2 regions of the Methylophaga sp. UBA2012 genome follow, and region 2 is predicted to be linked to the other one. Evidence: riboswitches for the same ligand, from Rfam matches in the RefSeq annotation. Region 2 holds a riboswitch; the other holds the start of a gene.
The links. Region 2 has a riboswitch for cobalamin ahead of B2248_RS14460 (TonB-dependent receptor domain-containing protein). Riboswitches for the same ligand answer to the same signal wherever they lie in the genome.

Region 1: it holds a riboswitch for cobalamin, as region 2 does, so the genes downstream of both, B2248_RS13020 (cobaltochelatase subunit CobN) here and B2248_RS14460 (TonB-dependent receptor domain-containing protein) in region 2, are expected to answer to the same signal.

The regions. Positions count from the first base shown of each region.
Region 1 covers NZ_DDCG01000018.1:61,325-77,792, reverse strand. Annotated here, with positions in the region: gene B2248_RS13025 (MotA/TolQ/ExbB proton channel family protein) at 1-53, opposite strand, end outside; gene B2248_RS13020 (cobaltochelatase subunit CobN) at 57-4,376, opposite strand; cobalamin riboswitch at 4,506-4,695, opposite strand; gene mscL (large conductance mechanosensitive channel protein MscL) at 4,878-5,333, shown strand; gene groL (chaperonin GroEL) at 5,393-7,030, opposite strand; gene groES (co-chaperone GroES) at 7,077-7,367, opposite strand; gene B2248_RS13000 (FxsA family protein) at 7,483-7,956, opposite strand; gene B2248_RS12995 (OprO/OprP family phosphate-selective porin) at 8,175-9,560, shown strand; gene B2248_RS12990 (GGDEF domain-containing protein) at 9,650-11,464, shown strand; gene B2248_RS12985 (arsenate reductase ArsC) at 11,470-11,904, opposite strand; gene B2248_RS12980 (TIGR04211 family SH3 domain-containing protein) at 12,069-12,743, shown strand; gene B2248_RS12975 (HugZ family protein) at 12,817-13,335, opposite strand; gene hutX (heme utilization cystosolic carrier protein HutX) at 13,345-13,725, opposite strand; gene B2248_RS12965 (ABC transporter ATP-binding protein) at 13,959-15,743, shown strand; partial or broken gene ilvD (dihydroxy-acid dehydratase) at 15,778-16,468, opposite strand, start outside.
Region 2 covers NZ_DDCG01000020.1:16,805-33,272, reverse strand. Annotated here, with positions in the region: gene clpA (ATP-dependent Clp protease ATP-binding subunit ClpA) at 1-647, shown strand, start outside; gene cobO (cob(I)yrinic acid a,c-diamide adenosyltransferase) at 992-1,600, opposite strand; gene B2248_RS14505 (adenosylcobinamide-GDP ribazoletransferase) at 1,610-2,332, opposite strand; gene cobT (nicotinate-nucleotide--dimethylbenzimidazole phosphoribosyltransferase) at 2,332-3,393, opposite strand; gene cobU (bifunctional adenosylcobinamide kinase/adenosylcobinamide-phosphate guanylyltransferase) at 3,377-3,904, opposite strand; gene B2248_RS14490 (cobyric acid synthase) at 3,901-5,367, opposite strand; gene cobD (threonine-phosphate decarboxylase CobD) at 5,357-6,352, opposite strand; gene cbiB (adenosylcobinamide-phosphate synthase CbiB) at 6,345-7,253, opposite strand; gene bluB (5,6-dimethylbenzimidazole synthase) at 7,250-7,912, opposite strand; gene B2248_RS14470 (cobyrinate a,c-diamide synthase) at 7,909-9,198, opposite strand; gene B2248_RS14465 (hypothetical protein) at 9,204-9,785, opposite strand; cobalamin riboswitch at 9,841-10,034, opposite strand; cobalamin riboswitch at 10,135-10,327, shown strand; gene B2248_RS14460 (TonB-dependent receptor domain-containing protein) at 10,389-12,215, shown strand; gene B2248_RS14455 (O-succinylhomoserine sulfhydrylase) at 12,345-13,535, shown strand; gene B2248_RS14450 (vWA domain-containing protein) at 13,645-15,444, shown strand; partial or broken gene B2248_RS14445 (hypothetical protein) at 15,441-16,468, shown strand, end outside.

The DNA of each region.
Region 1 (16,468 bases), on a different contig from region 2:
AGCAAAAACCCCACTAAGTGATGCATCACACCTATCGACTGTGAACTCAACATAACTTACTCCTTAGCCTTTGAAACAGGTGCACGCGCCCCTTTTGCGATACCGACCAGTACCAATAACATCACCAGACCTAATAGCAAATACAGCCAGAAACGTTGTTGCTGGTTTTGTTCTTGCTGTTGTTCCTCAGATAAATTTGTTTGCTGTTGCTCAGCCTGAGTCGCTGTTTGCTCAGTGACCTCAGCAATATGGCTTGGCGCATTAGGCAAATCCGCTTCTGGCATTTTTGCGGCGTTTAACACCTCAGCTAATTGCTGCTGGTGCTCCGCGTCTAAATAATCATTCAACCAGAGATACATCGGATGTGACGGCGTAGTATGACCACTTCCCGGCAGACCATTTGCTGCAACTAAATCGGTAAACTGCTGTGCCAGATCGTGTAAGGTCGACTCATCTGCCTGCCAAAAACCTTTATATGCCGCGACCAGCATAATCGCGAGCATATTACTTTTTACATGCACATTATGATCTTGTTCAAGGAACTCATCTAAGCCGAGATCCAGACCATCATCGACATACACACGTTTGACTTCATCCCATACCCAGCTTTTCACAATACCGGGATTGGTCACCTGCCAGCCCCATAGATACTCTAAAAACTCACTGCCCATGGTGCGCGCGCCAGCATAACCTTCATTCATCAGAGGTTTAAGCCACTGAGGATTCAAGTAGCGGCCTCGTAATTCGCTCAACAACACACTTTGTAAGGGATCGACCCGTAAATCACTACTATCACTATGTGCCAGAATATAATTATTCGGCGCCTGACCACGGCTGGTTTCAATGGCTAAACTCAGTCCTCCCAGATAATCAAAGGCATCATTGTTATCCATGACGCCATACAGATTACTGCCTCGCCCCAAATAGGTTTGGCCGACATGTTTTAACCGCTGTTGAAACAGGGCCTGCTGTGCCTGGCCGTCCAGCTCTGCGCCATAAGCATGGCCCATGCGATGAATATACGTTTCCGCGACTTGTTCACGATTTTCCCAAGCGCCTGAACGCTCCACCAAACGATTCACTCCCGCGCCATACGCGCCGGGAGGTGCGCCAAAAATACGGTAACTCGCTGTCAGCCCGGCTTCTTGTTCAGATATCCCCGCTCGTAATGCCGCACTGGCATCTGCCACCCAACGAGCGGCTACTTGATTCTGCTCCAAAGATTCGAAACCCGGCTTTTCTTTTACCTGCAAACGTTCCAGGGCAGCATCTAAAGATAATGTTAAAGCAGGATAATCACGGCGAATCAGTCCCGAAGAGGCATCCAAAGCCATTAAGACTGCCTGCTCCAACCACACTAACTGCGAACCATACAAATCACGAAATAAACCCGATGTGGTCAGTAACATATCCCGACGAATACGCGGCGGGTTTGAAGTAGAGTCTGTAGAGCTCAGATCTAAACGCTCCAATCCGCTAAAAATCCCACGGCTATTCCAGGTCGGTTTTACACCTAACATATCGTAGGCAAAGGCGATCATCGCGCCTTCATCACGCACCACATCCGAGGCCCATAACACTAAAGCATCACTGTCCTGTTTAGCATTCGCTGGCGACTCAGCACGGGCTTTTTCAGCTAAAGCAATGCCCACTTTGTAGCCTAACCGAGATGGAATCAAACTATCATCCAGGGCATAGAAATTACGCCCCGTAGGTAAAGCCGATGGTGTGCGAATCGGATCATTGCCTTTACCGGGCTCGACAAAATGGCCGTCCAGCGCAGCCAGTAAAGCCGACATTTCTGCCGCCGGAGATTCCCGTAACAGTGGTTCCCAGTTTTCCGTGGTTTGTTTGCCATTATTCATCGACGTCAGCATGGTTTGAATGGCTTTTTCAGACCAATCACGACCAAACACATGCAAACCTAACGGCATAAAATCTTCTTGCAGTGTGGTCAGGTAATGGCCGATTTCATGCACCAGTAAATCATCATCCACCTGTTCGAACGAACTTAAACCACGTACCCCCAGCTCAGCGGACATATTGGCTGTCAGCTCATCTTCTAAATTCAACTCAGCAACTAACCGTTTCATTTCATCAATCGCTCGGTCACGCATTGCACCGGCATTCACCGGCGCCGACTCATAACTTTCTACTACCTGACGTAGTTCTAATAATTGGTCGTACAACTCCGTACTCGCCAGTGGTGGGGTAAGGTGATCGATCATCACCGCCAAACCACGGCGCTTCGCCTGAATACCCTCGCCAACCCCGTCCACAATGTACGGATAAATACTGGGTAAATCAGCCAGAATCGCTTGAGGATAATCATTTTCCGCCATGCCCACACGATGTCGCGGTAGAAACTCATAAGTGGAATGTCGGCCTAAATGCACTAAAGCATCGGCATGAAACTCATTTCTAATCCATTGATAAAAGGCCATATACTGATGTGGCGGTGGAAATGATAAGTTCGCATGTAATAACTCTTCATTCAGCTCCCAGCCTCTGGGCGGTTGAGGACCAACAAAAATATTGCCAAATTGAATACCGGGAATCAGGATTTTATGATCAAACACCATTACATTACCCGGTGCTTCTCCCCAGCCTCGTACACCTTCAATCCACTGCTGACTAATCGCCGTAATTAATTGCTCAGCCTGCTGCCAATCCATCTCGTCTGAACGTTGCTGATAAAGGATCTGGAGCTGAGTGAGTAATTGCAAAACACGATCCCGACCAGCATGATCTGCCCCATCCACCACATGGCGGATATCTTCCATCACTCTGGCTAATAAGTGTTTTGCAATACTGGGATCTTTTAACGCTTTCGCTTGTTTTAAATTGGCGTGCAATAAACCCAGCGGTCCATTGACCATTTCCTGCTGTAATGACTCCGGTAAGGTATGAAACCAGGACAGATAAGTTTGGCTATCAACAGTATTTACGACGGATGACATGGCGGCCAGTGCTTCATGATCTTCTGGCAGGTTCACACCACGCTGCTGTAATAAGTCTAATAACTCCGCTGATGTTTTTGGCAGTTCACCCGTGTTGTAGCCACTATTGTTGAGTGAATGCAAAATATCGAATAAAGACTCCACCACATTTAAATTATCCGCCCCGATATTGTGACGCCCCGGCGGATGGTTGTAATAAATGATGGCGACTTTTTTATCCTGATTCGCTTTATTCTGCAACTGTTGCCAGCGCTTTAGACGCTGTGACAATAAGCTCACTTGTGAAGCAACTGGCTCAGAAAAAGCGAGTCTGGCACCGGTGAGCTTATCGACCTCAGCAGGTGTCATCGTCGCGACGACCATCGGTTGAGAAAGCCCCTGCAACTCAGGCATAGCGACCCGGTAATGCACCGAATCCCAGCTAATCCCGGCTTCAGACAGTTCCCACTCGGCACGGGTGCTGTCACTTAAACGCATCGCTTTGATAACTGGCACATCCAGTTCTTTTAACTCATCGGTGACCGCTTGCCGATGTTCAGAGCCACCTATTACAAAGTCTTGTAATGATACTATCGAGCTGATCTGTGATTTATGTTGTGTCAGTAGCTTAATCGCAGATAAACTGGCATCCCCCCAGGCAGTAAGCACTGACACACACCCGGTCTTTTCATCAGCTACGTTTTCGCAAACCGCATCCAGCAAAGCCTTTTCTCCGGGTCGTTCCCCCGTTTCATAATCGAGCAATACTACCCACGAAGATTTTGCTGAAAACTCAAACTGCTCTGGTAAGGTGATTTTACCTTGATGATAAAGTCTGAGCTGTGCAGCTAATTGCGGACGCTGAATCGTATCTTCATGTCGAACGATATGATGCAGATGATGGATTAAACCCTGCATATTTTCACTGTTTTTTCCTAGCCAGAAGAATCGCGTGATCAGCCAGGCTTGCTGTTCAGGATGTTGTTCTAGTAGTGATGCCATCCATTGCTCTGTTGATATGGTGGGATCAGGATGTTGCATCAACTTATCAGGTGGCCCGGCTAATAATGCTTTGCCATCAAGACTTGAGGCCATCACCAGACGTTGATCACTATGCAAAGCAATAAGATTATTTAACAAACCTTTTTTGCTATATTCCACCAGTTGATTGGCGGTTTCGCCAAACACACCGCCAGCAAACACTAAATCTGACTGCTGCAATAACTGTGATTGCTTTTGTGTGGATAAATCTTGCCACTGCTCTGTTGTACGTATTTGTACAGAGACGGGCTGTTGCGATGTGTCTTTTAAAAATTCATGTGCACCTGATACCACTTCCGGTACATTCCTTGGCGTCACAATCAGTAAGAGTTGCTCAGCGAATGCTGATGCAGAGAAAAGAAACAGGACTAAACAGAGAACAATTCGGTTATACAAAGCGCTTTCCATCAATATATAAAAACACTGAGCTATCAAACCATGCCGGAAAACCACACACCGCTTAACAACTCAAAGATGATTCGCCATTAAACGGTTTCCCGCTCCAACTGCACACCCCGGCCATCGGATAACAACGTTTTTATGGCAGATATCCTGGCTCACGCTTCAACGTTTCCGACTCACCTTCCCGAAATCGACTAATTTCAGTGGTTTTACATCATCGTTGTCGGAAACTTCACGTATACAGTTGCGGGGACAGCTTCGGTTAAGAATTCCCTTTTAACTCTGGTAAGAGACCATAAAGACCTGAATTATACGTACATCGCTTAATAACAACCACGGTTTGGTGACGCAGACAAAATCGCACACAATATTCATGCGCCAACTAAAGCTAGACAGTCAAAATAGCGATGGCTAATATCGCACAGAGACGCCATGTTTAATCGAGTGGCTCTACTCCCTAATTTTCAGCGAAAAAATAACAAGAGGAATAAAAGGATGTTGAAAGAATTCAAAGAATTTGCAATGCGTGGCAATGTGCTAGATATGGCTGTGGGTATTATTATCGGTGGTGCGTTTGGCACGATTGTCAAAAGTCTGGTTGCTGACGTTATCATGCCACCTATCGGCCTGTTACTCGGAGGTGTCGACTTTTCAGACTTATTCGTTACCTTGAAAGAAGGGACTGTAGCGGGACCATATGCCACCCTCGCTAATGCTCAAGAAGCCGGCGCCGTGGTGATCAGTTATGGTGTCTTTATTAATGCGGTGATTAGCTTTCTGATCGTGGCTTTTGCTGTGTTCTTATTAATCCGCTCAGTCAATAAACTACAACGTGAAAAAGAAGCGGAACCAGCCCCTAAAGAAGCCACCAATAAAGAATGTCCGAAATGTTTTTCAACCATTCTAATCAAAGCAACCCGTTGCCCACATTGCACATCTGAAATTGCCTAAACAAAAAAGCCCCGACCAACTGGCCGGGGCTTTTTTTAGCTTTAAAGGCTGAGGGATGATTACATCATGCCGCCCATGCCACCCATTCCGCCCATATCAGGCATTGAAGGTGCATCATCTTTCGGCAGTTCAGCAATCATCGCTTCTGTTGTCAGCATCAGACCAGCAACAGAACCTGCATTTTGCAGTGCAGTACGAGTCACTTTGGTTGGGTCAAGAATACCCATATCGATCATATCGCCGTATTCGCCTGTAGCCGCGTTGTAACCGAAGTTACCTTTGCCTGCAGCGACTTCGTTCAGGATAACAGAGGCTTCAGCACCCGCATTTGTAGCGATTTGACGTAAAGGTTCTTCCATTGCACGACGTGCAATTTTGATACCCATGTCTTGATCATGGTTGTCACCACGCAGTTCACCCAGAGAACCTTCTGCACGAACCAGAGCAACACCACCACCTGCAACAACGCCTTCTTCAACTGCGGCGCGAGTTGCATGCAACGCATCTTCAACGCGTGCTTTTTTCTCTTTCATTTCCATTTCGGTAGCCGCACCGACACGGATAACCGCAACACCGCCAGCTAATTTAGCCACACGTTCTTGCAGTTTTTCTTTGTCGTAGTCAGAAGAAGATTCAGCGATTTGTGTACGAATTTGTTCAACACGTGCTTGGATTTCATCTGCACGGCCAGCACCATCAACGATAGTTGTGTTTTCTTTGCTGACAGTGATTTTCTTCGCTTGACCTAAGTGATCTAAAGTCACTTTTTCCAGGCTCAGACCGACTTCTTCAGAAATCACAGTACCACCAGTCAGAACAGCAATATCTTCTAACATCGCTTTACGACGGTCACCAAAGCCAGGGGCTTTAACCGCACAGACTTTCACGATACCGCGCATATTGTTCACAACCAGTGTTGCTAGTGCTTCACCTTCCACGTCTTCAGAGACGATCAGCAATGGACGGCTTGATTTAGCCACTTGCTCCAGAGCTGGCAGTAAGTCACGGATGTTTGAGATTTTTTTGTCGAATAACAGCACATACGGATCTTCCAGTTCTGCTGTCATAGTTTGTTGGTCGTTAACAAAGTATGGAGACTGGTAACCACGGTCAAACTGCATACCTTCAACGACATCTAATTCGTTTTCAAAGCCGCTACCATCTTCAACAGTGATAACGCCTTCTTTACCAACTTTTTGCATGGCTTCAGCAATGATTTTACCGACTGATGCGTCAGAGTTTGCTGAGATAGTACCTACTTGAGCAATGGCTTTATCATCATCACAAGGAGATGACATAGTGCGTAATTGCTCAACTGCCGCTTGAACCGCTTTGTCGATACCACGTTTCAGATCCATTGGATTCATACCTGCAGTAACGGCTTTCATACCTTCACGCAGAATCGCTTGTGCCAACACAGTCGCTGTAGTTGTACCGTCACCTGCAGCATCAGAAGTGTGCGAAGCCACTTCTTTTACCATTTGTGCACCCATGTTCTCGTATTTGTTTTCCAGTTCGATTTCTTTCGCCACTGAAACACCGTCTTTCGTGACGGTTGGTGCGCCGAAGCTTTTATCTAAAACAACGTTGCGACCTTTTGGTCCTAGTGTCACTTTAACCGCGTTGGCCAGAGTGTTTACACCTTTAACCATTAACTGACGTGCGTCTGCACCAAATTTGACTTCTTTAGCAGCCATTGTAGTTATTCCTCTTATTCTTTATTAAAGCAAATGAATCCAGGGATTAGCCTTCGATAACAGCAACGATGTCATCTTCACGCATGACTAACAGTTCTTCACCGTCAACCTTAACTTCAGTACCGGCATATTTGCCAAACAGTACTTTGTCACCCACTTTTACCGCCAAAGGGCGAACTTCGCCTGAATCTGTAACCTTGCCATCACCAGCAGCGAGAATTTCACCACGAGATGGTTTTTCTGCGGCGTTATCAGGGATAACGATACCGCCAGCGCTCATTGTTTCTTCTTCCATGCGACGAACAATCACACGATCATGAAGGGGACGAAGATTCATCTGTATTTCCTCCGAAAAAATGTCTATTAATGACTAACTTAAATTGTAGGGAACTCATAGAATGGGGTTACAAAACCCGCTTTCAAGGGGGCTAAGCAAAAAAATTTAAAAATTTTTATCGAAGATGATGTTTATCATCGTCATCGACCACTTCCCCATCAATCACATCACCTTCACGATAATCTGATCGATAGCGTTGTTGTGAAAAAGCATCACCACGCTTTTGTGTGTAAAAAATACGACTATTCTTGGCTAATTGTTTAATCACACTCTGCCTGACGGCTGGCACTAGTAGCAAAAAACCAAAGGTATCGGTGACAAATCCGGGTGTTAATAACATCGCCCCAGCGATAACCAAACACACCCCTTCCAACATCTCTGTGGCAGGAATTTGGCCGCTGGCCATGGAGCTTTGTGCTCGTTGTAATGTTTGAAAACCTTGTAAACGAAGTAAAAACGCACCTAGAACAGCGGTGGCCACCACCATAAATATAGTCGGTAATGCACCAATCACATCGCCAACTTGTATCAACACATAGATTTCAACGATGGGGATAATTAAAAAAATCAGTAATAAAATTCGAAACATAGGACGTCCAAAGGCATAGTCATATAGATGGATATTGGTGCGGTTTTCCTTATTTCAAGGCCTGATCGCCATTGTCGCTTAAATACAACAAAAGTCAGCTTTTGTATCAATGTCACAAAACTGTAACGTTTTCTTCATCATGCTGAAACATAACAAGCCTAAGGTGTGCGGGACTTCGGCTCTTACCGAATTGATAAACCAACCTAGAGGATAGTCCCTTGAAATTGAAAACAACATCTTTATTAATTGCCGGTACCTTGTTTGGTGCAGCAATGTTGCCTGCTCAGGCAAACAACGAAGCGATGGCTGACCTGTTAAAAGTCCTTCGTGACAAAGGCACCATCAGTGCAGAAGACTACAACATGCTGAAAAACGCTGCAGCAGCTGATCAAGAAAAAACTGAAGCTGCTCAAGCTGAAGTGAAAAAACAAGTCGCTGAAGCAACTGCAGATATGCCAAAAATTACCACTGATGGCAAGTTAGTTGTTGCAGACAGAGAAGGTAACTGGGAATTCCAACCTATCGGTCGTGTGATGTGGGATGCCATCTCTGTAGACAATGATGGTTTATACGATGGTACTGCAGGTGTAGGTGATAACGAAGGTCGAGGAACTGAATTACGTCGTGCACGTTTGGGTTTCCAAGGTTCGATTTATGACTGGAGCTACAAATTTGAAGCTGACTTTGCTGGCGGTGATGCATCAATTAAAGATGCTTATGTTGGTTACGGCAACAAACTAAACGACAGCACCAAATGGGGTGTAAAACTTGGTCAATCTCACATAGCTTTTGGTTATAACACTAAAGCTAGCTCTAAATACATGAGCTTTATTGATCGCCCATTCTATGCTGATTCAGCTTTATCACCTGCTCGTGAGAGTGGTGTTGCATTCCAGTTGAATGACAAAGATTATCGTTGGTTATTAGCATCATCTTTAACAAGCGGTGAAATCGACGGTGGTGAAACTGATGTAGATGATGCAGATACATGGGCAGTTCGCGGTTCATTCGTACCATTTATGCAAGACAGCAAACACATGTTACAAGTTGGTTTGGGTTATTTGAACCGTGGTAACGGTGATGGTTCATTCCGCTACCGTCAACGTGCTGTTAGCCACATTACTTCAGAGCGTCCAATTGACACTTCTGTAGCAGATTATGATGGCTCAAAAGCATTCACAGCTGATGTTTTAGGTATCTACGGTCCATTCCACGCTTTAGCTGAATACGTAGACTACACAGCTGAAAGTAACTCAAACTCAGATCAAGAATTCACTGGCTATTCAGTTGAAGCTGGTTACTTCCTGACGGGTGAATCTTACAAGTGGAAAAAAGGTTATAACTCTGGCGTTTCACCTAAATCTCCATATGGTGCGTGGCAGTTAGTTGCTCGCTTTGAAAACATTGAAACCGAAGGTTTAGTCGGCGGAAGTGTACAAACTGAAGACGAAGCAGATAAATTTACATTGGGTGTGAACTACATTCCACGTAAAAATATTCGTTTAATGCTGAACTACGACAAAGTTACCGATCTGACTGTCGATGGCGCAAGTTCAGATGCAGAACCATCTGCACTTAAATTCCGTGCGCAAGCATTCTGGTAGGTCTTAACACTGGAAAGCACTGATAAAAGCCTCACCCCAGGGTGGGGCTTTTTTCTGATTAGGAGATATTAGCAAGAGAAGATAAGACGATGACACAAGAAGAATTACACCACTATCACTCATTACAGGAAATTCTCAGTCATGGACGTCTGACAGCTCTGTTTCAACCCATTATATCTCTACACAACCAACAGATTTTTGGTTATGAGGCACTTATCAGGGGCCCTTCGGATGGCCCATTGCATTCACCTCTAACCTTGTTTGATACAGCCCTTAAACATGATTGTCTGGCTGAACTGGATTTACTTTGCCGAGAAACGGCCATCAAACGCTATGGTCAACTCGGCCTGAAAGAAAAACTCTTTATCAACACCACGCCTGTCGCCCTTCTGGATAACAATTATCCACATGGATTGACTTTACAATATGTTGAAATGGCCGGGTTATCAGCAGAACAAGTCATCATTGAGCTCACTGAACAGTATCCGATTGATGACTATGAATTAATGCGAACAGCCACCGAACATTATCGCGATATGGGTTTTTCGATTGCGATTGATGATTTGGGTGCGGGCTATTCTGGCTTACGCACCTGGTCTGAACTCAAGCCTGATTTTGTCAAACTGGACCGCCACTTTATGCAGAATATTCATGAAGATCGGCAAAAGCGCCAATTTGTGCAGTCCATGATTGATATTGCTCAAAGTATCGGCTGCCAGGTGATTGGTGAAGGCATTGAAGTTCGTCAGGAATATATCACCGCACAAAGTCTGGATATGCGCTTTGTACAAGGCTATTACTTTGGCCGTCCTAATCGCAATCCACAAAAAGAACTCGATAACAGTCTGTTTGCCCAACGCAAAGAAACAACGATACAACGAACAGGTCGTCCAAGAGCGAATACCCTTGTTAGCAGCTTGCTGACAGATTTAGATCCGGTCAGACATAACGATACCATTGAGCACATTTCTGATCGTTTTCAGAAAGCGTTAAAACTGAATGCGTTGCCGGTTGTTGATGATAATAATCGTGTCGTGGGTATCATGTGGCGCGATGATTTTATGACACTTTACGCCAGCCGTTTTGGTCGTGAACTGTACGGAAGAAAACCCATAAAAGACTTTATGGATAAAAATCCTATCGTGGTTGAAACTGAGCTGCCATTGAAAAAACTCAGTTATCAAATCACCAGCCAGGAAGCACATCACCAGCACAGTGCCTTCGTCATAACGGAGCAAGGCCGCTATCGCGGTGTAGGTAGTTTGATGGACTTGCTACGTCAGATTACTGATATGCAAATCACCATGGCACGCCATGCTAACCCACTAAGTGGTCTGCCAGGAAATGTGCCATTAAGTGAGCATACCCGTGAGATTATCGAGCAAAATAGGGATGTCACTGTCTGCTATTTTGACTTGGATAACTTCAAACCCTACAACGACATTTATGGTTACGGTAAAGGCGATAAAGTGATTAGCCTCACAGCTAAAACGTTAACTGAACATGTCGACCAGGAGATCGACTTTGTCGGGCATGTGGGTGGCGATGATTTTATCATCTTGTTTGAAAGTAAAGACTGGCGACACCGTTGCCAAAAGATTCTGGAAGCATTTGAGGCACTTTACCCACAGCTATACAATTTGCGTCATCTGCAACAAGCAGGCATCAATGCGGTTGATCGCCATGGCAATGAAACCTTTTATTCACTGCTTAGCTTGTCGATAGGTGCTGTGCGCATTTTAGACTTTCCGAATATCCAGGCAGAGATTGATCTGACCGAATACGCCAGTAAGGCAAAATCAATGGCTAAACGAATAGCTGGAAACAGCCTCTATCAGCTAGAAGCGACAGAAAAAAATATAATTAATCAGAAACCGAAAATACGCTTGGTCACGGAGAAATAATCAGCTTAAACAGTCGCTTCGTAAGCAACCTGTTCGAGTACAAACTCAACACGCTGACGTACTTTCTCACGTGTTTCACGGAAGATCGCCATCACTTCCTCTTCACTACCCCGCAGCTTGGCCGGATCAGGCAAAGGCAAATGCACCTTAACTGTATGAGGGCTGAGTAGAGGGCACTGCTCCTCAGCGTTATCACATAGTGTGACTAACAAATCAGCCCATTCCAGCATTTCACCATTCACACGAATCGATTCCTGCTGAGAAATATCAATCCCGACTTCAGACATAATTTTGATGGCACGTTGGTTTTGTCCATGTGCTTCAATACCAGCCGATTTAATTTCAATTTCTTCGCTGGCCAATGCTCTTGCCCAGCCCTCAGCCATTTGTGACCGACACGAGTTGCCAGTACACAAAAACATGACTCTAATCTTTTCCATTTCTAACCCTTTCTTCATAGCAGGCCGACCTTAACAAACCAATATGACAACACCGTTACGACGGCATAACATTCTGATTTATTGTTAATTACTAACTCAGACTTGAAGCGAACAGCATCGCTTCTGTTAAAATGCCTGTTTATCAAAGAATAAAGACGTCCATTGTGAAAAAACTGATCGCACACATCCTCATCTCAGCGGCACTGTTGACTCCCGTCCTTGCTCAAGCTCAAACCACACGTTATGTATCTGATAAGCTCGAAATCACCATGCGTAATGGTCAAGGAGTGAAATTCAATATCCGTAAAATGCTCGAGTCTGGTACACGACTCGAAGTACTGGAAACGGATCCAGCAGGTTATTCAAAAGTCAGAACCACCGATGGTGTTGAAGGTTGGGTGTTAACTCGTTATCTAACTAATACTCCAAGCGCACGCGACCAACTTGAAGCCAGCCAAAAACGGGTTGCCAATCTTGAACTTGAAATTGCTAAATACAAAGAAGAGATTTCATCACTCAGTAATCAAAACTCAGACGTCGATACACAAAATATGTCGTTAAAAGAAAAGTCACAACGTCTGAGTAAAGAGCTCGATGATTTACGTCGAACAGCTTCCAACGCAGTGGCATTAGATAACGAAAACCGCCAGCTGAAAGAAAAGCTGCAGGAAATCGATCACGAGAATCAATCACTCGTTATCGAAAACAATGCATTGAAAGATAACAGCACCCGTAGCTGGTTTCTGGTTGGCGCAGCGGTATTATTCGCTGGTATTCTGTTAGGTATCATCCTGCCACGCTTGAAAGTACGCAAAAAGGATAGTTGGGGCAGCCTCTGATAACAGATTATTATCTCGTCAATAAAAAAAGGACGCATCGAGCGTCCTTTTTTTGCTTCATACAACCAGTCTATTAAGCACGTTTTTTATGTCCATCTCTCAAGTGAGACAAGCCTTCTCCAGCTAAAGAGCCACCATCAATCTGATACGCCTTACCAAAGCCTTTCACATAACGGCCACCGATAGGATTCAGCTTAAATAACTTAAAGTCACTCAATTGACTTAAGTTTTGTATGCGATCGCCATGACGATCGGTTAAACACTGAATACCCACATCCCAGTCTGCAGAATCGACAGGCAATAGTTCAGTGGTCACATTGTACTGAACACGAAGACGAGCAAATAACTCCGCAGCAGAATCTTCATCTTCTATAATTAATACTGAAGCTCTGGGGTGATACTGCAAGTTTTTAGCGTGAACAGCAATTTCACTGATCAACACATATAAGCAGTCTTCTCCCACGGCAAATGGTGCATAGGAAGCATAAGGTTCGTTTTCTTCAGTTAATGATGACAACAGCAAGCTTTTACGACTATTTACCATCGCCATAATTTCCTGGCTGATTTGAGCTTCTAACCCTTTATTATTCATAATTCATTCTCACTGATAGTGTTGTTGCATTGCCAGAAACCGTTGTTTTTGTTCTGCCAACAACTCACCTTTTTCATCTCGGCCCAGAAACACCTTAAAGATCACCTCATCATCCGCATTTTCAAAAACGAAGGCATAGCTTTCGCGTCCTCTATGCGGTTTATCCTGAAAGCGAATCTGCTTCACTTGTTTAAGGTTTAAATGACCGTGCAAACCGGGCACTGGGCCACTTAAATTATAAAAACCTTCAGCGACTTTGCCCTTGGGAAACGGACCTTTGAATTCAAACACACTGCCGGCATGAATGATAATCGTCACCATCGTACCCCAGTCGGACAGCGTTTCTAGTAATTCTTGAGCCTGCTCTCCCGGCATGCTTACATCGGACATATCCACTCCTCAAAATCCTATCGTACACCTAGCAAGGCATATTCACCCAGTATGCATGAGTCAAACACGAATACTGCTTATTAGCTTGTTTATCACTAAATCAGGGTAAAATAATCTTCTATATGCCATACCCACGGAAAAATTGGCACTCATAATGGTCACACCATTGAGATTTCATTTTCTCAATGACTGACACCAACCTTAAAGTAACGTTCTAATTTTAATGATTATCTATGATTGATAAAAACAGCTATGAGCTGAGTGGCATCCTTAAACAAGCCCTTTTGTATAAAAAGCATCTAGTTAAAGCCAATATCATTGCTTTACTGGCGACACTCTGTGCCGTGCCAGTCCCCTTGTTGTTGCCGCTGATGGTCGATGAAGTGTTGCTCAAGCAACCCGGCTCAACTGTCGCATTTATTCAACAATTTACCCCGGATAACTGGCACGGTCCGGTACTGTATATTCTTGCGGTGTTGTTATTCACTTTGGTATTGCGTGTGGCGTCGGTTATTTTAAACGTCGCTCAATCACGTTATTTCACGCTGATTGCCAAACGCATTACGTTCCGCATTCGACAAAAACTCATTAAACGACTGGGCAGAATTGCCATAAGTGAATATGAAACGCGCGGTAGCGCCGGTATCGCATCACATTTTGTGACCGATATTGAAGTGATTGATAACTTTATTGGTAACACCATCAGTCGGTTTATTGTAGCAACACTGAGTATTATCGGCACCGCAGTCATATTGCTGTTTTTGCACTGGCAACTGGCCTTACTGATTTTGTTTATGAATCCATTAGTGATTTATTTCACTATGGTGGTCGGTAAACATGTCAAAGAGCTTAAAAAGAAAGAAAACGCCGCCTTTGAGATTTTCCAACAGAGCCTGACTGAAACACTGGATGGTATTCAGCAAATACGTACCGCTAACCGTGAAAAACATTATCTGCTGCGAGTTATCGATAATGCTCGGCAAGTCAGAAATCATGCTTCTGAGTTTGCCTGGAAAAGTGATGCGGCAAACCGTTTTTCCTTTGTGATATTTCTGTTTGGCTTTGATGTGTTTAGAGCTGTCAGCATGTTTATGGTGGTTTTCTCTAATTTAAGTATTGGTGAGATGTTCGCGGTATTTGGTTATCTGTGGTTTATGATGGGGCCAGTGCAGGAAATACTGAATATTCAGTATTCCTTTTACTCAGCCAGTGCTGCAGTCTCTCGCCTTAATAGTTTATTCAGTATGCATGAAGAAGTTCGTTACAAAAGAGAGATTAATCCTTTTGTGAATGGGCAACCAAGTAGCATTCGCATTGAAAACTTACACTTTAAATACGGGGATAATAATAAAGTCCTCAGTGGCGTGTCGCTGAATATCAACGCCGGTGAAAAGGTCGCCTTAGTCGGCGCCAGTGGTGCAGGTAAATCAACGCTGGTGAATGTCTTACTGGGTTTATATCCTGCTGATAAAGGCATGGTATTTTTTAATGATGTACCGGTGAGTAAAATTGGTTTGGATACCGTTCGCGAGCACGTTTCCACTGTGTTGCAAAGCCCGGCTTTATTTAATGATACCGTTCGTCAAAATATAACCATGGGCCGTGTTTATAAAGATGAAGCTATCTGGGAAGCCATTCGAATTGCTCAGATAGAAACCGTGATTCAAGATCTCCCTCAGCAACTAGATACCATCATAGGTCGTGATGGTGTGAAGCTATCCGGTGGTCAACGTCAGCGCCTGGCGATTGCCCGCATGGCATTAGTTAACCCCAGCGTTGTCGTGCTCGATGAAGCCACATCGGCTTTAGATAGTGAAACGGAATATCAGTTACATAATGCCTTAGAAAACTATCTGCAAAATCGTACTACCATCATTATTGCTCACCGCCTGAGTGCCGTAAAACAGGCCGATCGGATTATTGTATTTGATGGTGGCGAAATTATTGCTGAAGGCAGCCATGATTCATTGATTAATCAGGATGGTTTGTACCAAAAGCTTTACGCTCAGCAGATATAAAAAAGCCCGGTCGAACCGGGCTTTTTTTTATTTTCTAGCGACGCTTGAGTTGTTCCACATCCCGAACAGCGCCTTTCGCCGCCGAAGTCGTTAATGCTGCATAGGCTTGCAGCGCTAAACTCACTTCACGTTCACGGCCAACAGGTTTCCAGGCATCATCGCCTTTTGCTTCCATGGCTGCACGACGATGAGCCAGTTCTTCGTCACTTAATTCAACATTGATCTTACGATTAGGAATATCAATATGAATGATATCGCCTTCTTCAACTAAGCCAATATTACCGCCTTCCGCTGCTTCAGGTGAGGCGTGACCAATAGACAAACCCGATGTACCACCAGAGAAGCGACCATCGGTTAACAAAGCACAGGCTTTACCCAAGCCTTTTGACTTCAGATAACTGGTTGGGTACAACATTTCCTGCATGCCTGGCCCACCTTTCGGACCTTCATAACGGATAAGGACAACATCACCTTCTTTGATATCTCCCCTTAAGATAGCAGCTACAGACTCGTCTTGAGATTCAAAAATACGGGCTGGGCCGGAAAAGGTGAGAATAGATTCATCCACACCTGCCGTTTTCACAATACAGCCATCTTCAGCCAAGTTGCCATATAACACCGCAAGGCCACCGTCCTGACTGTAAGCATGTTCAATATCACGAATACAGCCATTTTCACGATCTAAATCCAGCTCGGGCCAACGACAATTCTGACTAAAGGCTTGT
Region 2 (16,468 bases):
TTGGTTTTGATCAAGGCGGTCTGTTAACGGATGCCATCATCAAACAACCTCACGCAGTGCTGTTGTTAGATGAAATTGAGAAAGCGCATCCTGATGTGTTTAATCTGTTACTACAAGTGATGGATCATGGCACATTGACGGATAACAACGGACGTAAAGCGGACTTCCGTCATGTCGTGTTAGTGATGACAAGCAACGCCGGTGCTGCTGAGATGAGTAAACCATCCATTGGTTTCACCAAGCAGGACAATTTAACCTCTGACGGTAATGAAGCCCTGAAACGTACCTTCACGCCAGAGTTCCGTAACCGTCTTGATGGCATTATTCAATTTAAACCTCTGGATAAGGATGCCATCCTTCGGGTAGCGGATAAAGCGGTATTAGAGCTTGAAATGTTACTTGAAGATAAAAACGTCACTATCGAAGTCAATGATGCGGCTCGCCAATGGCTGGCTGAACATGGTTATGATGTGCAAATGGGCGCTCGTCCTATGGCGAGACTGGTTCAGGAGAAAATCAAACGACCACTGGCTGATGAGCTGTTATTTGGTAAATTGAGTCAGGGTGGTGGACATGTTCGTGTCACGCTAAAAGATGAGGATATTCATCTGGAAATGGACAGTGCAGCGGAAGCGGTTAAATCCTGATTTATCAGTTTCAAAAAGTGAAATAAAAAAAGCCCGGTAGTGAACACTACCGGGCTTTTTGTTTTGTGCTGGTCATTACTCTATGTCAACACTTTTCTACAGAGTTATACACTTGTCTTTTTTCTGTAAAGCTTTTATTAAAAAGTTCCCGTAAGCGACTGATTTTTAATGACAGCATTATAACTTATTGATTTTTAATAATAAAATTATATGGTTATTTTTTAACCATTTTGAGAAGAGCCTTTGTATGAGAGGCACTTAGCGACTAACTCCAAACTTAATCACAGAGTTATCCACAGAAAATGTGAGTAACTTTACAGTTTTATGACAGGGTAAAAATGCGCCTATAATTCGATGCCTTTCTGTGCTTTTATACCGGCACGAAATGCATGTTTAACATCCTCAATACGGCTAACGGTATCTGCTGCCTCTATCACGCTGTCAGGGGCTCCTCGACCGGTGATAATGACATGTTGCATCTCTGGTCTTTGTGCGATGTCATTTAATACTGTTTCGGCATTGAGATATTTCATTTTCAATACGATATTCAACTCATCTAATAAAACGACATCAATTTCTGGATCGTTAAGCATGGCTTTGCAGATTTCCCAGCCTTTTTCTGCGGAAGCAATATCTTGTTCAAGGTTTTGTGTTTCCCAGGTAAAACCATCACCAACCACATGATAAGAAACTTCTTCGGGAAAGCGACGGAAAAATGATTCTTCGCCTGTACTAAAAGCGCCTTTAATAAACTGAACCACACCGACTTTCATGTCATGCCCCAAGGCTCTGGCCACCATCCCAAATCCAGAAGAACTCTTGCCTTTGCCATTACCCGTAATGACTAATAATAAACCTTTGTCTTTTTCTGCTTTTTGAATTTTCTCATCGACCACGCTTTTATGGCGTTGCATACGTTTTTTATGACGTTCACTTTTTTCAGTATCAGACATTGGATTTTCCTAAAACAAAATTAAAAACAATAAAAAGCTGATTTCCAGCAATTCGACCATCGCCCCGGCTGTATCACCGGTAAAGCCATCAAGCCGATGCTCCATCGTGTAGCGAAGTAATAAGAATACGATCAACCCAAGTAACAGCGGTGTGAAACCCAGGCAGAATAATGCGATGACGATGGTGATAAGCAGCATCCATTTCACTTGCTTGACTGGTAGGTACTGTTTTAATACAGCACCAATGCCGTTGGGTCTGACATAGTTAGTCGTCAGAAATAATAATGGCATCGCCGTTCTGGCCAGGATGATGCTCCAGATTAAGGCGGAGGTTTCGCCAGATGAGATAACGATTTCTAGTAAGGCCAGTTTGATTAATAAGCTTAACGCTAATACAACGACCGCAATGGGGCCCGCTGCCGGGTCTTTCATAATCTCCAGCGTACGTTGTTTATTGCCGATACCGCCTAGCCAGGCATCAGCCGAATCAGCAAGACCATCAATATGTAAGCCACCCGTTAATAATACCCAGGCTGTCAGTAATAAAGCAGCACTGAGCAAACTATAGGAAACAGGGAGGACGGATACGAGTCCTGATAAAATTAAGCCGATAATCAAGCCAATAACAGGATAAAAAACTAAGGAACGTCCAAGCTGTTGATCACTTGCACTGGCATAGCTGACCGGAATAATGGTGAGAAATTGAAGGGCTATTTGGAACGATAACCACATTACGTGTCTCCTTTACTGATATTGGCTTGTTCGAATGTGGCCATACCATTGTGTAACAGACAGGCTTGGCGAAGAATGGGAACAGCCACCGCTGCACCACTGCCTTCTCCCAGACGCATATCCAGCTGAAGTAATGGTTTCGCGTCTAAAGCGTTTAAAACCACTTTATGACCGGGCTCAGCACTTTGATGGCTATAAATAAACCAGTCTTTGCATCCTGGCTGCATTCTCTCAGCCGTTAATGCCGCCACCGTACTGATAAAGCCATCTATCAGCACTGGAATACCTTGTTTGGCACAGGTCAGATAAGCACCTACCATGGCAGCGATTTCAAAGCCACCCAATAGCGTAAGTGTCGACAGCGGATCATCATTCAGTTCTGATTGGTGTAATTCAAGTGCACGTTGAATAACCGTGACTTTATGTTGAATACCTTGTTGATCCAGTCCTGTGCCAGGACCTACCACATCGATAGGGTCGCATTTCAGCAGAGCTGAGGCTAAAGCACTGGCGGTAGAGGTATTACCAATCCCCATTTCACCAGCAATATAGAGTTGGGTGTTGTCAATATCACTTAAGACATTATCACGACCAACTAATATCGCCTGTTGGCATTGTTGCTCTGTCATCGCTGGACCCTGACAGAAATTCGCCGTGCCAGCGTCGATACGTTTATCGAATACGCCTGGAATGTCTTCCAATCTGTCTACTGTACCAACGTTGATTACATCGAGTTTTGCCGTTAACTCCTGTGCTAAAACACTGATAGCAGCACCGCCATTGGCAAAGTTTCTGATCATGGCTGCAGTAACGGATTGAGGGAAGGCTGAAACACCTTCAGCCATGATGCCATGGTCTGCGGCATAAACAGTGATATGAACATGCGTCAGGTCCGGAATTTCACTGGCTTGTAAACTAGCCATTTTGACTGCTAAGTTTTCCATCTGTCCGAGAGAGCCGGGTGGTTTAGTCAACTGCTGCTGACGCGCCAGCGCTTTTTGTTCATGCGTCTTATCTACCGCTTTAACTGGTTGTTTGAGCCATTCAGCGAAGCTGTTCATGCAGTTGTCCTTTTAATATATGAGGTAAACCTGCCACGGTTAAGATGACGTTATCGCTCATTTTGGCGATACGCTGATGTAAGACACCAGCCTCATCGCAATAACGACGCGTTAAGTCTCCCAAAGGCATCACGCCCATATTGGTTTCATTACTGACCATAATGATGTGTTTATCAGTGGTTTGCAGCGTATCTAACAACGTTGATATCTGTTCTGTCAGCAGATCGCCTTCAGCTAATAAGAGATTGGTCAGCCACAGGGTTAAACAATCTACCAGTACAACATCCGTTGTTGCTTGGTTTATTGCATCCCCTAGATAAAGCGGCTGTTCAATGGTTGGCCAGTTGTCTGGTCGTTGTTGCTGATGCTGTTTAATCCGTTGTGCCATTTCATCATCATGCGCTTGTGCCGTGGCGATATAACTGACGGATTGGCTGGTGGCGTTTGCCCACTGCTCAGCTAAGTGACTTTTACCTGATTTTGTGCCACCCAGAATTAATGTCTTGGTCATCGTCGGTCCTCAAGAATCTGCATCAACTTTTCTGTGTTCACATGTGTTGCAATCATCTCTGCCAGTTTATTGATGTCATTTTCACGAAGCTGCCAGTAATCGACAGATTGAACATCATCAAGACCTGCCCAAGTCAGTATGGCTTGAGCAGCTTCGTCATGTTCAAATAAACCATGTAGATACGTACCGATAATCTGTCGGTCATCACTGATAGCACCATCCGGACCATGTGATAGTGTCATCAGGGGCGATGCCAGCGCTTTTCCTGTGCTGATACCTGCATGTATTTCATAACCGGATATAGTGACGGCTGAACTATTGATAAGTAATTGTCCTTGATTTTGTCGTAATGTTTTATCGCCGGCTAGCGTTGTTTCCATATCCAGCAAGCCGAGACCATCACTGCTACCAGGCTGACTTTCAATGCCATCAGGATCATGAATCAGTCTGCCAAGCATTTGAAAACCACCACAGATACCCAACACTTTGCCACCATAACGACAGTGTTTAGCTATGGCTTCAGGCCAGCCTTGTTTAATCAGCCACTCTAAATCAGCCCTAACGTGTTTACTGCCAGGCAAAATAATTAGATCTGCCGCCGGGATGGTGTCATCAGGGCCGATAAACTGTAAATTGACTTGAGGATGCAATCTTAATGGGTCGAAATCAGTATGGTTACTGATGCGGGGTAATACCGGCACGATAATATTGAGTTGTTTATCCGATCCCGTTATTTGTTGGGTATTCACCGCATCTTCAGCTTCTAAATGCAAACCATGCAGATAGGGCAAAACACCTAACACCGGTTTACCGGTTTTTTGTTCCAGCCAGTCCAGACCTGCTTGCAATAAACTCATATCTCCGCGAAAGCGATTAATAATAAAGCCTTTAATCCGCGCTTGTTCTGACTCAGATAAACACGACAGCGTGCCGACCAGATGAGCAAACACTCCACCGCGATCAATATCAGCAATCAAAATAACCGGACAATCTACAGCTTCTGCAAAGCCCATATTGGCGATGTCACGATCGCGTAAATTGATTTCTGCTGGTGAGCCCGCACCTTCTACGACAACAAGGTCATAATTCGATTCCAGCCGGTGGTGGGATTCCAGAACCGCCTGCATCGCCGTAGGTTTATAGTCGTGGTAAAAGCGCGCTTCCATATTGGCAACCGCTTTGCCATGAATAATGACCTGAGCACCAGAGTCACTATTAGGCTTGAGTAGCACAGGGTTCATATCAATATGAGGTGCCAGATGACAGGCTTGTGCTTGTACCGCCTGAGCGCGACCGATTTCACCACCTTCTGCGGTCACTGCACTATTGAGTGCCATATTTTGTGGTTTGAACGGCGCAACTTGATAACCTTGTTGTTTAAACCAACGACATAAGGCGGTGACAACGGTACTTTTTCCCGCATCAGATGTGGTGCCCTGAACCATTAATGTTTTATGTTTCATGATCAACTCGTAGCGATTGCAGGGCTTTTTCTAACTGCTGCCATTGCTGTTCATTGGCGGGTAAACCAAAACGCAAACTGGCAGGGGATTCAAATAAGCGGGTCAGAATGGCATTTTTTGCCAGTTTCTTATGTATGTCTTTGGCGGCTGAAAGTTTGACCCACTGAAATAAGTCTGTGCCAGCGGTAGGACTGAGACCATAACGAGTCAGTAATTCCGCCAGACGTGCTGATTGAAACTGAAGTTGCTGGCGGCAGTGTTGTTGCCAGTCGGTATCTTTAAAAGCCTGTATGGTGATATAGCGCGAGGCTGTTGCAATGGGCCACGGGCCCAGGTGTTCTTTCATCTGATCGAGAACGGATTGTTCGGCGATTAAAAAACCAACACGACAACCTGCCAAACCAAAGAATTTACCTACCGATCTCAGGATAAGGAGTCCAGGCATGGCAGGCAGACGACAAAGACTCTTGTCAGGTGATGTATCGATAAAGGCTTCATCTACCACTAGCCAGCCATTATGTTGTTGTAATTGTTGATGCCAGCTTAAAAGTTGTTGTTTTTTGTATTGCCTGCCACTTGGGTTAGTCGGGTTGATGATGATTAGCACATCCGTTTCGGCAAGCAATGAATCAATCTCGTCGTGATGGATGGCCTCAACATCATGACCTGCTTTTTGCCAACTATAAGCATGTTCGGCATAGCAGGGGTGTATGACCTTCACTCTGCAAGGCTCGCGTAATTGCGGTAAAAACTGAATGGCAGCCTGGCTTCCGGGCAGGGCAATTAAACTTTCATTGCCATAATAGTTTGCTGCTGCAGTGAGTAAATCATCATCCTGTTCCGGTAAGCGTTCCCAAACATATTCTGGCAGGGGGGGAACAGGCCAGCCATTGGGATTGATACCGGTAGATAAATCCAACCAATACTCGCTGGCTATGCCGTACTTTTTGATGTAATGGTTGAGTTTGCCACCATGCTCAAGCATAGGAAATCCCTGTGATCACAGTAATGACGGTCAGCCAAAGCAAAAGACTATCTGTCACCAGATGTAAGGCGCGGGGAATATCACTCTCGCTCGCTTCATGGTTGAGGCCAAGCTTAGGACGATCATGCCAGACGCCGTGATAGCGAGCTAAACCGCCCAGCTCAATATTTAATGCGCCTGCACCAGCCGCCATAACTGGACCGGCATTAGGGCTGTCCCATTGTTTAGCCTGTTGTTTCCAGCACTGTAAACCTGACCGGACATTACCCACCAGAGAATAGCTGAGTGCTGTTAAGCGGGCTGGAATAAAGTTCAGCACATCATCAATACGCGCAGCAAAACGGCCAAACAATAAATAGCGCTCTGTTTTATAGCCCCACATGGCATCCAGAGTATTACTGAGACGATAGATAACGACGCCAGGTAATCCTGCCACGATAAACCAAAAGATGGCTGAAAAAATGGCATCGGCGCCATTTTCTAATACAGATTCGATACTGGCTTTAGGAATATGCAGAGTTTCCCTGTCACGGCTGACAATATAGCTGGTATAAGTTTTTGCCCGTTCAATATCACCTTGTTTCAATGCTTCGATGATCGGGGTGACATGGTCATACAAACTCCGATGGCCAATACAAAGGTAAAGTACCAGCACACTAAATAGGGCATTGAGCACGGTAATTTGACTAATAAAATAGGCAATCAAGGCAAAAGGTAAGACGAGTATCATCCAACCGACTAAGCCATTGATAAACTGTTTTTTTTGATTGTGTTCTGATGAATATAATCTGGTTTCAACGAGCTTGGTCAGTCGCCCAAAACCAACCAGCGGATGGCGACGTGTTGGTTCGCCAAGCAACCAGTCAAGCAATACGGCAAGCACGATAAACAGTAAGGTCATAGCTTGGCAGGTTCATCCCATTGGTTTTCATATAAAACCGCCTCCAGCTCAATACCTTGTCGCCAGTTTTCCATTTGTAACATCGGCTCTGGATAAAACTCATTAACATGACCCAGGCAGAGAATAGCGACGGGTGAGGCACCCGAGGGGAGTTTCAGTAATTGTGCCAGTGCCTCAGGTTCAAAAATAGAAACCCAGCCCATGCCCAAACCTTCCACTCTCGCTGCGAGCCACATATTTTGGATGGCACAAGATACCGAGGCCAAATCCATATTCGGCATGGTTCGTCTGCCAAAAATATGTTGTTCACGTTTATCACATAAAGCGACAACCAGGATTTCAGCACAATTATCCATACCCTCGACTTTTAAACGCATAAACTCATCTTCGCGTTCATTCATGGCTTTGGCTGTTTCAATACGTTCCTTTTCCACCAGTGCTTTTATTTTTTCGCGAATAATGGAATCAGTAATTCGAATTATTCGCCAGGGTTGCATCAGGCCGACACTGGGGGCTTGATGAGCCGCGATCAGTAAACGTTTTAATTGTTCTGGATCAACAGGAGCTGGTCGAAAGTGACGCATATCCCGACGTTCTGCTATGGCGCGATAAACGGCTTCTCGTTCTGCTTGTGAAAACTGATGAGGTGAATCACTCATGGCATCAACCACGCTGCAATAAGGTGAGGGTTTGAGTAAAAATAAAAGTGAATATAGCTGGCGGTTAAACGCTGTTGTTGATAGACCACTTCACTGACCGATTTACCATTAGGACACTGTCCGCTTATCTCCGAAACCAGTTCTGTACTGAGTAAAGAATGATGATAGGTGTGGCCTCTGATGGCTGCACCATTGATAGTGACTTCCTGTAATCCGAGAGCCGTCAGTCTCGCCTGAAGTGTGGCTTTGACAGGCAAAATGCCACATAGACTAGCAGTGTTATCCGCTTTATCCGTCAGGGATTCACATAGGTATAACATGCCGCCACACTCAGCGATGATCGGTTTATTGGCATGGTAATGCTGGTGAATAGCTTGAATCATATTGGTGTTTTGACTCAATGTCTCCAGATGTAACTCGGGATATCCACCAGGCAGATACAGGCTATCGATGTCTGGTAATTGTTTGTCTGTTAGTGGCGAGAAAAATATAAGCTCAGCACCTAATGCAGAAAGACAATCCAGATTCGCTTGATAAAGAAAAGAGAAAGCGGCATCCCTGGCAACCCCAATCTTTACACCTTCGAGTAAGAGAGGCAGTGGCTCAACATCAATAAACGGAAAATCAATATCAGGTAATGAAACCGTATTATCAAAGTCAAAAGCGTCCAGAGTATGGCTCAGGCGTTGCTCTAAATCAGTGACTTCATTGGCTTGCTGTAAACCCAAATAACGACTGGGCAGGGCATGTTCAGTTTGTCTGAACAAAGTAGCGAGACAAGGAAGAGTGTTAGGTAAGGCTTTTTTGAGCATATCGGCATGACGTTCACTGCCGACTTTATTAGCAATAACGGCAGCGACACGCGTATCTTTTCGATATTGATCCAAACCGACAGCGATGGCTGCAAAGGTTTGTGCCATGGCACTGGCATCGATCACGGCAAGGATAGGGATACCAAAAGCAGCAGCCAGATCAGCTGTGGAAGGTTCACCATCAAACAAGCCCATCACACCTTCAATCAAAATAATATCGGCTTGTTGCGCCGCTTCTGCTAAAAGTTGCTGACTGTGTTGTTTGCCGACCATCCACAGGTCAAGCTGATAAACAGGGTGACCTGATGCGTATTCTAAAACCATAGGGTCCAGAAAATCTGGACCCACTTTGAATACGCGCACCTTTTTGTTTTGCTGCCGGTAATGTCTTGCTAATACAGCGGTGACCGTGGTTTTACCTTGGCCAGATGCCGGTGCAGCAATGACAACAGCAGCGCATGACTGCGACTGCATCTCTATTAATGCTGTTGATCTGCTCGTTGTGTCGTTGCTGTGAAATGCAGAGACACATGGCAAATCATTGCAACTACCAGATAGAAACTCATTACAGCCAGATTTTTTGGGAAGTACTGAATAAAACGCTGTGTGTATTCAGTGAATGTTGGATCAGGATAACGGCCAGAGAAGAAGTAGAACCCGCCACCACTAAATAATGTGGCTGCAGTGGCTGCTACCAATATACTTCCAACAAGCGGCAATAAGGTGGCTGCATTAAATTGATATTTTGATGCATACCAGCGTCCAGCCATCCATAAGCTGCCATAAGCAGGAATCAGAAAACCGTAAGCAGGAGACATGCAGAAACTAGTGCTTAATTGACCACCGCCCAACAACACACTGGCGATATCGAGACCAGCAGCCATTACTAGAAATACAGGAAACCAGGCAGCTGAACTCAGGTAAAGACCGGCTAGGAAAAAGATAGCCCATGATGCACTCGGTAACGCGTCGACAGAAGCAAAATGATGACCTCGGGTCATGAACATTAAAAGTGCTAAAAGACCAGCAATAATGAGTTGCTGAGAACGAGATAAGGTCATGATGTGATTCTCCAGTGTGCCCACCCGCACACAATAGGTTTTGAATTTGCCAGTTGGCACGTTTTATTTTCAGGCCGGTCTCCGGACTTGTGAGTTTTGCCTGATAAACACCTTCCCATACAGCGCTGTACAGTGGCATAACGTTTATCTCATCTCACTTACCGTTGCGGGGGCAGTGTCGGCATTATCTAGTGATGCACCGACTTCCCGTTTACTTGCGTTAGCAACACCTAAAACACGCGATAGAATAAGGATTAATGCCACATATTGTCAATTTGCCGTATAGGAATGAGGCGTCATTGTCGCTATAGTTGACATAGTCAGTTTGACGGATGGATGCGCAGCCATTACTATGCGCGGCTCTTCAGGTGCTCTGTTTATGCAGAGTTAAACGGGAAGTTGGTGACAAATCCAACACTGCCCCCGCAACGGTAAACGTTGAAAAGCACATCATTAAGCCACTGCGAATGTCGTGGGAAGGCGATGTGTCAGGCGATAGCCACAACGTAAGTCCGGAGACCGGCCTGAGGTTTCGTAACAACACAATGTGTTGTGACCCTATTAACCCTGGATCGCGGGTGAGCGTATCCTCAGGAGACAATTATGACCTTGTTTTCAAAGGCGTTGCCTTTGCGTGCGTGCACGCGTCTTTCAGCATTTACGCTGATTTCTTCTTTACTTTCTTTACCTGTTATAGCCAGTGATGAACTAGATTCCATCACCGTTACTGCAAACCGTATGCCTACGGAAAATGCGTTGGCGCCGACTACGGTGATCACAGAAGCTGATATTGAAAAACTTCAGATTCAAGATTTGGCTACACTTCTGTCACGTTTTCCGGGTATTGACATGACTCAGAATGGTGGTTTGGGTAAGACAAGTGGTATTTCAATCCGCGGAACAAACTCTGATCACGTGCTTGTTTTAGTTGATGGCGTTAAATGGTATTCAGCCACATCTGGTTCGTCAGCATTACAAGATTTCCCTGTTAGCCAAATTGAACGTATTGAAATTGTCCGCGGGCCTCGAGCTGGGCTTTATGGCTCTGAAGCCATAGGTGGTGTGATCCAAATCTTCACTAAAAGCGGTTCAATTAGTAAACCTACGCCAAATTTTACGGTGTCTGCTGGTACCAAAAACACTCTCAGAAGCCAAGCTGGCGTAAGTGGTGGAAACGAAACGACCAAATATAATCTTAGCTATAGCTACGATACAACCAATGGCATCAACGCTAGAGAAGATCGTAACCCTGATCATGACGGTTACCGTAATCAAAGTGTATCGTTAAAAGTCAATCAACAGTGGATAGAAAACTGGTCAACGGATGTTAATCTGCTTCGTTCAAATGCACGTAATCACTATGATGGATCTAGTGTAAATAAAAATTACGTCACCGATACCGTTCAACAAATTCTTGGGCTTAATAACAATATCTCAGTAAACGATACATGGTCTATGAGTTTTGGCCTTTCTGAGTCGCGTGATCGTTCTCAAAATTATGTCGATGATGAGATAACCACAAATTACAATACACGTCATCGTTATGCCGGCTGGATAAATCATCTTAGATTAAATGCTCAGCATCGAGTCAATATTGGCTTCGAGTATGAGAATGACAAGATTGATAGTTCTGATACTTATGTCTCTGATTCTCGTGACAATAAAGCTGTTTTTGCTAGCTGGGATGCTGAGCTTGATAAAAACAGCTGGCTTCTGAGTGCTCGTCATGACGATAATGAATCATTCGGCCATGAAACAACAGGAACAGCTGATTATGGTTACCAGTTGAGTGATGAGTTAAAGTTGACCGCTAATGCCGGAACTGGCTTCAAGACCCCGACATTTAACGATCTCTACTATCCATTAGATAGTTTTGGGTTTCAAGGCAATCCTGATCTGAAACCAGAAAAATCGACCTCGTATGGTATTGGGTTGGAAGGCACACCAAGCTGGGGAAGATGGGCCATCAATACCTACAAAAACAAGATCAGAAACCTGATAGTTTGGGATACATCGCCATCTAATGTCGACGTGGCTAAGATCAAAGGTGTTGAGTTTGAAGTCACAACAAGCCTTGCAGATTGGCAAGTGTCAGCGGATGCTTCATTTTTGCAACCAGAGGATGACAAAACAGGGAATGTTTTGCCCAGAAGAGCAAAACGTTTAGCCAATATGCATCTGGATCGTAATTGGGGGGACTGGTCCACCGGCGCGAGCTGGAAGTTGAGAGGGCATAGCTATGATAAAGCGGATAATAAAAAGCGTCTTGGCGGTTATGGGCTCCTGGATTTACGTGTTGCCTATAAAGTGGATCCAGACTGGACAGTCAGGTTAACAGGCCAAAATATGTTAAATAAAGACTATCGAACCGTTGATGAATATTACAGCTTGGGTCGTACTGTAATGTTGTCACTGAGTTACCAACCTTAAAAGTCTATAGGTTGAATAAAAATACCCGAACATGTTTCGGGTATTTTTTTGCCTGAAACATCAGGATTCATCTGGTCAGTAGCCCGCTAAAAATATAGAATTGTCACATCTTTTTTATGTTGAACTCCCATGACAGATAAATATGACAATAAAGGCTTTGCGACAAAAGCCGTCCGCGTTGGCCACAAAAGAACGGCCGAATCTGAACAATCTGAACCTATATTCCCAACGTCCAGCTTTGTCTTCGAAAGTGCAGAGCAAGCTGCAGCACGATTTGGTGGTGATGAGCCGGGTAATATCTATTCTCGTTTTACTAATCCCACCGTTCGGACATTTGAACAGCGTCTAGCCGCCCTTGAAGGTGGTGAGTCCTGTGTTGCTACATCATCTGGCATGTCAGCTATTCTGTCGACGATGATGGCCTTATTATCAGCCGGTGACCATATCGTGTCGTCGATGAGTATTTTTGGCACTACACGTGTTTTGTTTGATAAATATTTATCCAAGTTTGGTGTCAGCACCAGCTACGTGAAATTGATTGATTTGGATGACTGGAAAGCCGCCATTACGCCAGAAACAAAAATGCTGTTTTTGGAAACGCCTTCCAACCCCATGAATGAAATTGCAGACTTAGAAGCACTCTCTGAGCTGGCTAAAGCCAATGACTGTTTATTGATTGTCGATAACTGTTTCTGCACACCGGCATTACAACGACCGTTGGAGTTTGGCGCTGATATCGTGGTGCATTCAGCCACTAAATACATTGATGGCCAGGGCCGTTGTATTGGTGGTGCGGTGGTTGGCGATGCTAAACGTGTTGGTGAAGAGGTATATGGTTTCTTGCGTACAGCAGGGCCGACGATGAGTCCATTTAATGCGTGGACATTCCTGAAAGGTCTGGAAACGCTGGATTTGAGAATGAAAGCGCATTCTGCATCAGCACTTGAGGTGGCAAGCTGGCTGGAGTCGCAACCTTTAGTGAGCCATGTGTTTTATTCAGGTTTGCCCTCACATCCACAGCATACGCTGGCTAAGAAACAACAGTCAGCATTTGGTGGCATTATTGCCTTTGAAATCAAAGGTGGTAAGAAGGATGCGTGGACATTAATCAATTCACTGGAATGGCTTTCCATCACAGCGAATTTAGGTGATAGCAAAACCACCATCACTCATCCTGCAACCACAACGCACGGGCGCTTGTCTGAAGAAGCCCGTGCTGCGGCCGGTATTACCGATGGTATGTTACGCATCTCTGTCGGCCTCGAAAGTGTGGATGATATTAAAGCGGATTTAGCCCGCGGATTTGCCGGGATTAAATAACGGCACAAAACCTGCATAGCCCTGCCTACATTGGTGTGGCTGTCAAAAAAATGTCTTTAAAAAGCCTAAAGACAGAGGCCTGACAGCATAATGAACAAGGTAGATTGCTATGTTAGATTTATTAAAGATCGCATTGCCATTAGTGTTGCTGGCAACCATGCCAGCACGTCAATCACAAGCGGCTGAAACCCCCAGTAGTGATGTTCGTGTTGTGATAGACGTTTCAGGCAGCATGAAAAAGAATGATCCTAAAAACCTCCGTGCGCCCGCGCTGAGAATGCTGGTGGGATTAATGCCAGACGATGCTAATGCAGGGGTTTGGACGTTTGCCAAAATGGTCAACATGCTGGTGCCCTGGCAAAAAGTAGATGATGACTGGCGGCAGAAAGCCATAGAGAAATCATCCAAAATACATTCTCTTGGCTTGTACACCAATATTGAATTAGCACTACAGAAAGCTACCAAAACCGGAATACAAAATAATCCCAAACAACGTCAAAGCTTAATTTTATTATCGGATGGTTTTGTAGACTTACAACCCGGCCAAAAAGCCAGTGAAGCATCCCGCCAACGGATTCTGAATGATATTGTGCCGAAGTTAAAAGCGGCGAATCTGGCCGTTCATACTATTGCCTTGTCAGATAATGCCGATCATGAATTATTAAAAGCTATCTCGATGGAAACCGATGGTTGGTACCAACAAGCTAATACGGCAGATGATTTACAACGTATTTTCTTACATATGTTTGAGAAAGCCACACAGCCTGATACCGTTCCACTCGCGGATAATCAATTCAAAATTGATAGTAGTGTCAATGAAATGACAGTGCTAGCGTTTCGTAAACCAGGCTCCGCGGAGACGCAACTGAAATCACCCGACGGTAAAACGCTCACCGAACTGGACCAATCAGAGAAAATACGTTGGTTACACGAAGATAGCTTTGATTTGATTACCATCGAAAATCCTGTTACGGGAGAGTGGCGCATTGATGCCCAACTCGATCCTGATAATCGGGTGATGGTAGTAACAGATATGAAACTGCAAACCAGTGATTTACCCAATAATGTGCTTAAGGGCGAAAAATTCGACTTTCATGCCACCCTGACTGACCACGGTAAAGCGATTACCCGAAAAGACTTTCTTGAATTAGTCGATGGCTCACTCAAGCAAAATTCAGAGCAGGGAGAGAAGCAACTATCGATGACGCTGGATCCACAAAAAAGTCAGTTTAATGCGACTTTGGGTGAGGAGTTTACTGCTGGAAGACAAGATGTCATTGTGACACTGAAAAGTGCCACATTTGAACGTCAGAGACGTCAAAGTATCAATGTGATTGCAGCACCTTATTATGTTGAGACTGAACGTTTGCCTGGAGATAATCGAAGCCATCGTATTCAAGTTCAGGTTGAACCCACACTCATTAAACCGGATTCCCTGTCGATAAAAGCCTTATTAAGGGAAGAAAATGGTAGCGAGTGGCCTTACGACATGCAGAAAACCGATACCAATAATTGGCAACTGACATTAACTGAGCTGACCAACGAGGCAAACTATGAGTTATCGCTTCAGTTACGTGGTGAAACGCCTGAAGGGCGACCTGTGTTTTTACAGGCAGAACCCATTAAATTAAAAGATGAATTAACTGCAGAAAAACCCGCTGAGTTATTTGATGAAGAACTGACTCCAATATTGGATCCGATTACCGGGGAAGATGAGGCGAATGTCGATATCATGCCATTGGATGATGACTTGCTGTTAGACGACAGTGACAATAGTTCAGATACCTCAATGTCAGATAACACCAAACTCTTGATCGGTAATGCCATTATCGTGTGTTTATTGATTGCTGGTGTGATTTGGTGGCGCAGACAGAATGCAGCCACCATGGCGGTAGGAGATATGCTTTGATAAATCTAACCGATCCAATGCTGGAGTTTTTGGCTTACGAACTGGCACTTGTTTTTGCCATTATCGCGGGCATTCTGCTGGTCAGTAACCGAAGAAAACAACGTAAAGTCCACAACGCCAGTAGTAATGCTGTAAAAAAGATTAAACGCAACAGGGAAGTCAGAGAACAGAACCTGAGCCAGGTTCTACAAGAAAAATATGGCCTGAGTGACGAAGCGCTAAAGGTAGAAGTTAATGACTTTCTGGAACGTGAACGCCGTATTCAAAAAAGTCTTGTAAAAACCTATATCGAACAGGATTCCAATGCTTTCCTGAATATCCCGGACCTGATAGAACAAGCCGTTGACGCCGCCTTGAATATTGAACCTGTCGGTTCTCATTCAGCACCGCATCAAGCAGAAAAACAAGCGTCAACGGAAGCTGATCTACAACAACAAATCGATCATGCTGCGCAAACAATGGAGCGTTTACTCAGCCAGTATCAACAATTGACGGGCGCTGCGGCTATTGCTGGTGCGGCAGCCTTACCTCAAACAGAGGAAAATGATGCTGTCATTGATGAGGACAGCAGCGAATCAAACGTTACAGCAGAAGTTGATCAATCTTCAGAACCCGTTGAAGAGCAAGCCTTTGGTGATGAACATGTTGAAGACGTTGCCTTTAATGAACAGGCTGATGAGACCGCTGCTGCCATTGAGGAAGAGCCAGCTTTCATTCCTGTTTCTGATGAAATTACCGATACTGAAACACAGGTGGTCTCTGAGTCATCAGCTGAAGAGCCATTGTTAAGTAATGATGAGCTTGATGCTTTACTCGACGGCGAAGATTTCTCACTCGAAGATGAAAACAGCGATACTGCTGAGCCAGGTGAGACAAATGAGCTCTCTGATGCTGAAACAGTGGCTGAACCTGCTTATGTGGTTGAAATCAATGGTGATGGTGACGAACCTAGCTCGGTTCAACAACAAGATCTGACTGAGGAAGAACTTAAGCGTTTTACTGAAATTAGTGACGATATTGAAAT